Regions from separate parts of the Streptomyces chengbuensis genome, predicted to be linked through region 1. Evidence: riboswitches for the same ligand, from Rfam matches in the RefSeq annotation. Region 1 holds a riboswitch; each other region holds the start of a gene.
What was found. Region 1 has a riboswitch for cyclic di-AMP ahead of QRN89_RS21165 (C40 family peptidase). Riboswitches for the same ligand answer to the same signal wherever they lie in the genome.

Region 2: it holds a riboswitch for cyclic di-AMP, as region 1 does, so the genes downstream of both, QRN89_RS26100 (M23 family metallopeptidase) here and QRN89_RS21165 (C40 family peptidase) in region 1, are expected to answer to the same signal.
Region 3: it holds a riboswitch for cyclic di-AMP, as region 1 does, so the genes downstream of both, QRN89_RS04475 (C40 family peptidase) here and QRN89_RS21165 (C40 family peptidase) in region 1, are expected to answer to the same signal.
Region 4: it holds a riboswitch for cyclic di-AMP, as region 1 does, so the genes downstream of both, QRN89_RS16620 (M23 family metallopeptidase) here and QRN89_RS21165 (C40 family peptidase) in region 1, are expected to answer to the same signal.

The regions. Positions count from the first base shown of each region.
Region 1 covers NZ_CP129137.1:4,748,001-4,750,191, reverse strand. The annotation lists gene pcrA (DNA helicase PcrA) at 1-665, opposite strand, end outside; cyclic di-AMP (ydaO/yuaA leader) riboswitch at 876-1,044, shown strand; gene QRN89_RS21165 (C40 family peptidase) at 1,052-2,191, shown strand, end outside.
Region 2 covers NZ_CP129137.1:5,911,480-5,913,670, forward strand. The annotation lists gene QRN89_RS26095 (M16 family metallopeptidase) at 1-755, shown strand, start outside; cyclic di-AMP (ydaO/yuaA leader) riboswitch at 985-1,147, shown strand; gene QRN89_RS26100 (M23 family metallopeptidase) at 1,161-1,934, shown strand; gene QRN89_RS26105 (GntR family transcriptional regulator) at 2,115-2,191, shown strand, end outside.
Region 3 covers NZ_CP129137.1:1,004,013-1,006,203, reverse strand. The annotation lists gene QRN89_RS04490 (ATP-binding protein) at 1-116, shown strand, start outside; gene QRN89_RS35780 (hypothetical protein) at 326-721, shown strand; gene QRN89_RS04475 (C40 family peptidase) at 808-1,284, opposite strand; cyclic di-AMP (ydaO/yuaA leader) riboswitch at 1,288-1,443, opposite strand; gene QRN89_RS04470 (hypothetical protein) at 1,808-2,116, opposite strand; gene QRN89_RS04465 (ATP-dependent Clp protease proteolytic subunit) at 2,124-2,191, opposite strand, start outside.
Region 4 covers NZ_CP129137.1:3,757,464-3,759,654, reverse strand. The annotation lists gene QRN89_RS16625 (PP2C family protein-serine/threonine phosphatase) at 1-713, shown strand, start outside; cyclic di-AMP (ydaO/yuaA leader) riboswitch at 1,000-1,135, shown strand; gene QRN89_RS16620 (M23 family metallopeptidase) at 1,147-2,181, shown strand.

The DNA.
Region 1 (2,191 bases):
AAGGTCTCCTCGTCGATCAGCTCGTTCTTCAGGTTGGAGACCTTGGCGCTGAACGACTTCGGCGGGTACCGCTTCGGGTCGAGGTCCAGGTCGCGGCAGACCAGGGCCATCAGCCGCTTGGAGTCCGCGGCGTCGTAGATCGAGAAGGACGACGTGAAGCCGAGCTTCTTGCTCTCCCGGCGCAGTATGCGGACACAGGCGCTGTGGAACGTGGAGACCCACATGGCGCGGGCGCGCGGGCCGACGAGCTGCTCGACGCGCTCCTTCATCTCGCCCGCGGCCTTGTTGGTGAACGTGATCGCCAGTATCTGGCCGGGGTGGACGTCGCGGGTCGCCAGCAGATGGGCGATCCGGTGGGTCAGCACCCGGGTCTTGCCGGAGCCGGCACCGGCGACGATGAGGAGCGGCGACCCCGTGTGGACGACGGCGGCGCGCTGCTGCTCGTTCAGCCCGTCGAGAAGGGCCGCCGGGTCGATGACGGGACGCGGGGCGCCGTCCCGGTAGTAGGCGTCCCCGGACGGAGGCACGTCGAACCTGCCCTGGAAGAGGTCGTGCGGGACCTCCTCCGCGGGCGGGTGCTCGTCGCCCTCCGGCGGCGGGGGCTCCTCCGGGGCCGAGGTGCGCTGGAGGTCCGCCAGGAAGCTGTCGTCAAAGAGGCTGCTCATCGCTCTCCGAGTCTAGGCGGCCCCACCGACAGCCCGCCGCCGCCTTCGCGGGAATCACCACCGGACACCTCCGGTCATGACACGGACACACAGCGCCAAGGTCACGAAAATGTATCGGGCATATCGACCACTCTCCTTCACAGCAGCACCACACTTTGGCTAGCGTGCTCGCCCAGGCAGCCCGTACCCCCTTCGGCGAACCACGCCGGCCGGGCAGCCGCGCCGAATCCGTGCCCCTCGCAGAGGAGTTCGGAACCGGGGACCCACTCAACAGCACAACTGGGGTGAATCGGGCCGCTTTTCCACGGGCCCGTAGGGCAAACCTTCCGTTCCGTCCGAACCCGACAGCTAACCCGGTAGGCGTTCCACGGAAGGAGATGCCGGCCTTGGCGTCGCACCGCAAGCCGCGCAGCCGCACTCGTACGAACACACCCGCCGTCGGGTTCACGACGGCCGCCATAGCGGGGGTCTCGCTCCTCTCGGCCCAGAATGCGACAGCCGACCCGAAGCCCAGCATCGAGGAAGTCCAGAAGAAGGTCGACGACCTCTACCGGCAGGCGGGTTCGTCGACCCAGGAGTACAACAAGGCGAAGGAGTCCACCGAGCAGCAGCGCCGCACGGTGGACCGGGCCCTCGACGAGGCCGCCGAGCGCACCGAGGCGCTCAACGAGTCCCGCCGGGCCCTCGGCAGCTACGCGGCGGCCCAGTACCGCACCGGCGCCGTCACCCCGACCGCCGCGCTGCTCTTCGCGGACAACCCGCAGTCCTACGCCGACCAGACGCAGCTGATGGACCGGCTCACCGAGCAGCAGCGCAGCGCCATCGCGGACTACGAGACCCAGCGGGCCGAGGCCGCCGAGCAGCGCGCACAGGCCACCAAGAGCCTGGAGACACTCACGGATTCCCAGGAGTCGCTGCGCGCCAGGAAGCAGGCCGTCCAGAAGAAGCTCGCGGAGGCGAGGGAACTGCTCTCGCAGCTGACCGCCGAGGAGCGTGCGCGGCTCGCCGAACTCGAGCGGAAGAAGGAGGAGGAGGCCCGCCGGAAGGCCGAGGCCCGGGCCAAGGCGGAGGCCGAGGCCGAGGCCGAGCGGCAGCGCCAGGAGCGTGAACGGCAGGCGCAGGAGCAGACGGGCACCGGCACGGAGACCGGCGCCGGGGCGGGAACCGGCTCGGGCTCCGGAACCGCGGGCGGCACGTACGCGGCCAAGGCCGAGAAGGTGCTGTCCTTCGCGCGCGCCCAGATCGGCAAGCCGTACGTCTGGGGCGCGACGGGCCCGAGCTCGTACGACTGCTCCGGACTCACCCAGGCGGCCTGGCGGGCGGCGGGCGTCGATCTGCCCCGCACCACCTGGGACCAGGTGAAGGCCGGGCAGAGCGTGGCGACGGCCGATCTCCTCCCCGGTGACCTGGTCTTCTTCTACGACGACATCAGCCACGTCGGGATCTACATCGGCGACGGGAAGATGATCCACGCCCCCAAGCCGGGCGCGAACGTCCGCGAGGAGTCGATCTACTACATGCCGATC
Region 2 (2,191 bases), 1.2 Mb from region 1:
ATCTCGAGGGCGTGGACCTGGACGCCGTGCTGGCCGACACGCTCGGCGCCTGGACGGGCGACTCGGCCCGGAGCCGCCCGATGCCGCCGATCACCGCCGACGACACGGGCCGTGTCGTCATCGTCGACCGTCCCGGTGCCGTGCAGACCCAGCTGCTGATCGGGCGGATCGGCCCCGACCGTCACGACCGGGTCTGGCCCGCACAGGTCCTCGGCACCTACTGCCTGGGCGGCACGCTCACCTCCCGCCTGGACCGCGTCCTGCGCGAGGAGAAGGGCTACACCTACGGCGTGCGGGCCTTCGGCCAGGTGCTGCGTTCGGACACCCCGGCGGCCCCGGGCGGACCCGGCGGAGCCTCGATGCTCGCCATCAGCGGCTCGGTCGACACCCCGAACACCGGGCCCGCGCTCGACGACCTCTTCACGGTGCTGCGCACCCTCGCCGCGGAGGGTCTCACCGACGCGGAGCGCGACGTCGCCGTGCAGAACCTGGTGGGCGTCGCCCCGCTGAAGTACGAGACGGCCGCCTCCGTCGCCGGCACGCTGGCCGACCAGGTGGAGCAGGGTCTCCCGGACGACTACCAGGCCCAGTTGTACGCGCGGCTGGCCGAAACCGGCACGGTCGAGGCGACCGCCGCGGTCGTCAACGCCTTCCCCGTGGACCGGCTCGTCACGGTCCTCGTGGGGGACGCTTCCGAGATCGAGGAGCCCGTACGGGCGCTCGGCATCGGTGAAGTGACCGTGGTCACCGGCTGATTGGCCCTCGCCCTCGGGCGCACGGGACAAAGGCTCCGTCGGCTTCGCGCCAACGGGGCCTTTTCTCGTGCCCGGAACGGCCTTCCCGTATGTCCGGTTTGATGGGGAGGGGAAGTGTCTGCCCTGTGGCGTGCACTACAAATATCCGTGTCTGTTTGGTGATTGGACGAAGATCGGCCTAGCGTCTTCTGCGCTGTCCGCCACTTGCACGCGCCGCACCCGCGGCATCGGGCAGCCATCGCCGAGTCCCCGTCCGGCGCGAGCCTGGGGAGCCGGGGACCCACATGTCCCTGGGGTGAATCGGGTGCCTTCGCCACCGCGCGGAGGGGCCCGTAGGAGACCTTCCTGCTCCGAACCCGTCAGCTAACCCGGTAGGCGAGAAGGAAGGAAAGGATCAGCCACTACATGGCGTTCACCCGTGCCACCGGGAAGCACCGTGGTCCGAGCCGCCTGTCGCGCAAGAGCGCGGGCGTCGCCTCCGCCGCGGCCATCGCCACCACCGGCGTCATCGGTACCCTCGCCTCCCCGGCCTTCGCCGCCGAGCCCGAGGTGTCCGCTCCCGTCGAGGACACCGGACTGACCCAGGCCGTCGCCCTCGACTCGCTCGCCGAGCAGATCGACGCCCAGGCGGATGCCCAGCAGCAGGAGGCCGCCCTGTCCGCGGCCCAGGAGAGGGCCGAGGCCGAGGCCAAGCGCAAGGCCGAGCTCCGGGTGGAGGCGGCCCGTGACGCCGCGGAGCGCGCCGCCCGCGAGGCCGAGCGCAAGCGGCTGATGACCTACACGCTGCCGGTCGCCGGCTCCTACGTGAGCACCGACTACCACGCCGGGGGCGGCCAGTGGTCCTCCGGCAGCCACACCGGCGTCGACTTCCACGCCGCCTCCGGCACCGAGGTCGTCGCCGTCGGCATGGGCACCGTCGTGGAGGCCGGCTGGGGCGGCGCCTACGGCAACAACGTCGTCCTGCGCATGCACGACGGCACGTACACGCAGTACGGCCACCTGTCCTCGATCAGCGTCTCGGTCGGACAGCAGGTCACCCCGGGGCAGCAGATCGGCCTCTCCGGGTCGACCGGCAACTCGTCCGGACCCCACCTCCACTTCGAGGCCCGCACCGGCGAGGACTACGGCTCGGACATCGACCCGGTCTCGTACCTCCGCTCGCACGGCGTCCGCGTCTGACGCACGCGCCTCTTCCCACCGAAGCCCCGGCTCTCTCCGAGCCGGGGCTTTCGGCGTATTCCGGCCAAAAGATATCCATGGATTACCATGGGTCTTCGGAAATTCCGGCCACCTGCCATAGAGTCACCGAAACAGACGTCGCTCGACGGGGTTTCGCGGCGATTAAAGCGGAGGTTCGGTATGCGCATTCCCGCGCGCTCGGTGTGCACGGCGATCCGCGACGACATCGTCTCCGGTGTGTTCGAGCGCGGCAGCCG
Region 3 (2,191 bases), 3.7 Mb from region 1:
GCTGGCTCGTCGCGGAGTGCGGCGGCAAGCTGCACGTCGACCCCACCCCCGAGGGCGGCAAGACCGTGTGGATCGCGATGCCCTGGAGCGCGGCCGAGGTGGAGCGTCCCGAGTGAGCGCCCGGACCGGCGCCGCCCCGAGCGTCCGGGCGGGCCGCGCGCGGCCTCACTGCCGCGGGGCGGGACTCCCGCACCCCCGGCAACCGGCGGCCGCATCGAGCGGCGCCCGGGGAGCGGCGTCGGCCGAGGCTCGGGCGAACCCCGACCTCAGGGCGCGCAACGATCCCGCCGCCGGCCCCCACTCCTCACCACGGTGCGCCACCGAGATGGTGCTGCGGAACGCCGCCGGTTCCAGCCGTCGCACGCCGAGCGGGGACTCGGCCGTCGCCGCTGCCGTCTCCGGCACGGCCGCGACTCCCATCCCCGCACTCACCAGGGCGTACCAGGGGGACCGGCACACCACGGCCGGGGTCGCCCAGGCTCGTGCCGGAGCGCTCTCCACGCCCTTCCGCGGCGGGTGCGCAGGAGCACTGCTGATCAGCGGCCGGCCCGCCGGCTCCGACAGCGGAAGCCCGGTCCGGTTCCCGTCCGTGGCGCTGCCGGTCGACCGGCTCGGACGCACGCTGCGGCGGCCGCGCACCAGGCGCGCCGTGGAGGGAGTGAGCGGCGGGGCCCTCGCCTCCCTGCGGCTGACGCCCGTGACCGCTCCGCTGCTCCGGTGACGTCCCGACGGCCGGCGGGCGACACCGGAGCCCGGTGCGCCCGGCCGGCGCACCGGGCGGACGGCGCTGTTCGCCGGACACGGCCTCTAGCGCACGCGCCCGTAACGGACGCTCTTGGACCAGATCTTGGTCAGCTTCACGACGGAACCGGTCTTCGGCGAGTGCCAGATCTTCCCGGCCCCGGCGTAGATGCCGACGTGGTACACGTGTCCCCGCGAATGGAAGAACACCAGGTCACCGCGCTGCCGCTGGGAGGAGGAGATATGGCGGGTGCGGTTGTACTGCTGCTGGGCCGTGCGCGGCAGTTTCTTGCCCGCCTTCTTGTAGGCGTAGAGCGTGAGCCCGGAGCAGTCGAAGCGGCTCGGACCGGTGGCTCCGTACCTGTACGGCGCTCCCTTCTTCGAAGCGGCGACCTTCAGAGCCTTCGTCGCGTACGCCGAGGCCGCCTGGGCCTCCGTCGCACCGCCCGGCACGATCAGTGAGCCGCCGACGGCGGCGATCGTGAGTGCCGAGACGGCACCCGTCCGGGACAGCAGGGACGGGAGATGTGTCTGCGCAGTCATGCGCAACCCTTCGTCAGCCGCCTGTGAAGGATGACCTGTCGGGTTCGGACTGGCGAAGATGCCCGGCCGCTCACGCGGCTTCACCCCAAGGACCTGCCACCGTCCGGCGGCCGGCCCGCACTGCTGGGTCCTCCACTCCTGCCGAAGCCCTCATGTCGACCAGGCATCCGGTGCGGCGGCAGGACTCGGCGTCCGCCCGGACCGCCCCGCCGCGGTGGCGGGGGCTTGTCGTCCCAGGGATCTTGACCCACGAACTGCCGGATTTCCGAGTCGAAACGACGATTTGTGAGGCTCCTCACCACTGATCTGTTCGAGTGGACAGAGCCGTTCGGGGGACATGGCGTCGGCGGGCGACGAGCCCCGTACCTGCGACGAAGCCGGCCATTGGGCCAATTGGGCGATGCCGTTGCGCAACTTGCACGGGACGAAAGTCGAAGCCCGTGCTGGTCCGGATGGGCGACACCCACTCGTACGCTTCGCGGGCGCGTCGGACGTCCCACGAGACCCGTTTTCCGGTGGGTCGTCAACTCGGCTCCTCCGGCGGCACGGTGATTCGGGATGCCCTGCGCTCCCCGTCCAACACCCGCAGGGCGCGCGCCAATGTGGCCGTGTGCAGCTCGCTCTCACCGCGCATGTGCATGACCGTCAGGGCGTCCCGGAGGGCCGTGGCCCGGGCGACCAGGGCCTGTGCGGCGCGCAGGGCGCCATACGTGTGTGCCCCGCGTGCCGGGTTGATCCTTCCCAGTTGGTCGACCACTTCGAGATAGCGGTCGATGAACTCGCTCTCGGCGCACGTCAGTGCGGGCAGGGGCGGTAGTTCCGGCGGCAGCACCGACGGCTCACCCGAGGCCGGCGGAAGTCAGCGACGCCTTCCGGTTCTTGACGAGGTGATCGATCAGTCCGTACT
Region 4 (2,191 bases), 990 kb from region 1:
AGGTCGCGGCCCGGTACGAGGCGGCCGAGCAGGACGCGTTCATCGGCGGGGACCTCTACGCCGTCCAGAGGACGCCGTACGGGGTGCGGCTGATTGTGGGGGACGTGCGGGGGAAGGGCCTGGGCGCGGTCGCGACGGTGGCCGTCGTGCTGGGTGCGTTCCGTGAGGCCGCCGAACAGGAGGACTCGCTGGCGGGGGTGGCGCAGCGGCTGGAGCGGGCGCTGGCACGGGAGGGTGCGCGGGACTCCGGGTTCGACGCCGTCGAGGGCTTCACCACCGCCGTGCTCGCCGAGATCCCGCACGCCGGCGGGGAGATCAGGATCGTGAACCGGGGGCATCCGCCACCCCTGCTGCTCGGGGCGGACGGCGCGCTGCTCGTGCTGGATCCGCCCGAGCGCGCGCTGCCCCTGGGGATGGGCCTGGGGACTTGGCCGGACCAGCCGTCCCAGACGCCCTACCCGCCCGGCGGCACGCTGCTCCTGTACACCGACGGCCTGTCCGAGGCGCGGGACGCGCACGGGGTCATGTACGACCCGCGCCGGCGGCTCCGAGGCCGGGTCTTCTCCGGTCCGGAGGAACTGCTGGACGCGGTCGTCGCCGATGTGCGGCGGCACACGGGAGGCGCGGCGACGGACGACATGGCGCTGCTCGCGGTCACCCGGGAGGGGGAGCGGCAGCCGCTGCGGCGCCGGACGATGCCCGTCCTCCCCTGAGGGACGGGTCGTTGCCGATGCGGCGCACGAGGCGCCGGGGCCGCCTGAGCGGCGTGATGCCACGGAGCGTAACCGAAAGGAAGCCCTCCGCATAACATTTGATGAACCGTCAGAAGTGCAACCTCGAACGAGGGGCGATCAACTTGCCCGATTCGGCCCTGTTGTTGCAGATAAGTTCTGGCCAACGTCCTTAACGATCAGTCGGAACAGCTTGGAATCCGGCCTCGGTCTCTATTAACGTTCGATAACGCAGCGCGGTCGTCCCAGTCGTCGCCAGAGACGGCACCGTGCGCACGCGCCGAATCCCGCAAGGGAACCGGGGAACCACCAATTGGGGTGAATCGGGCACTTCGTGGTGCCCGTAGGAGACCTTCCTGCTCCGAACCCGTCAGCTAACCCGGTAGGCGAGAAGGAAGGAAAGGAGAACGCCTCCGTGGCGTCCAACGAGCCTGCCCTCCAGGAGCCCCCCACTGCGCAGTGGGTCCCCAGCGACCAGTGGGCTCCCGCCCCCGGGGCGGAGGAGTGGAACCCGACCGAGGAATCGGTCCGTCCCGTCCGTGGCAGGCACCGCGTCGTCAAGCAGCGCAACGCGCTCGCACGGAGCTCCACCGTTCTCGGTGTGGGCGTCATCGCCGCGGTCGGCGCGGGCGGCATGGCCACCGCCCAGGACAAGCCCGCGGTCTCCATCTCCCTTCCCGACGTCATCGCGGACAAACTCCCCGACCCCGAATCGCTGCCCGGTGTGGGCTCCTTGATGTCGGACGAGTCCGGCGACGAGGCAGTCGCGGACGGGCCCCTCACCACGGCCGACACCGCGGCCCAGGGTGGCGACGCGGGCGAGGCCCTGCGCGCCCGGATCCTCCAGCAGGCCGAGCAGCAGCAGGCCCAGGCCGAGGCCGAGGCGCAGGCGGCCGCCGAGCAGGCCGCCGCGGAGCAGGCAGCCGCCGAGGCGAAGCAGCAGAAGACCGAGGCGGCCCAGGCCGCCGAAGCGGCCGCGGAGGCCGAGCGCAAGGCAGCCGAGGAGGCCGCGCGCAAGGCGGAGGCCGAGCGTCTCGCCAAGCTCGCCGCGAGCTACTCCCTGCCGACCTCGTCGTACACGCTCACCTCCACCTACGGGCAGGCCGGATCCATGTGGTCCTCCGGCTACCACACGGGTCTCGACTTCGCCGCGCCGACGGGCACTCCGGTCAAGGCCGTGCACGGCGGCACGATCAAGTCGGCCGGCTGGTCCGGTTCGTACGGCTACCGCATCGTGCTGGAGCTCGAGGACGGCACCGAGGTCTGGTACTGCCACCTGTCGTCGATGACCGTCGGTGTGGGGCAGAAGGTCTCCACCTCCGAGACCATCGGCCGGGTCGGCGCCACCGGCAACGTCACCGGCCCGCATCTGCACCTCGAGGTCCACACCTCGGGCGGCGCCGGCATCGACCCCGCCGCGTGGCTGCGCGACAAGGGCCTCTCCGTCTGACCCACCCGCA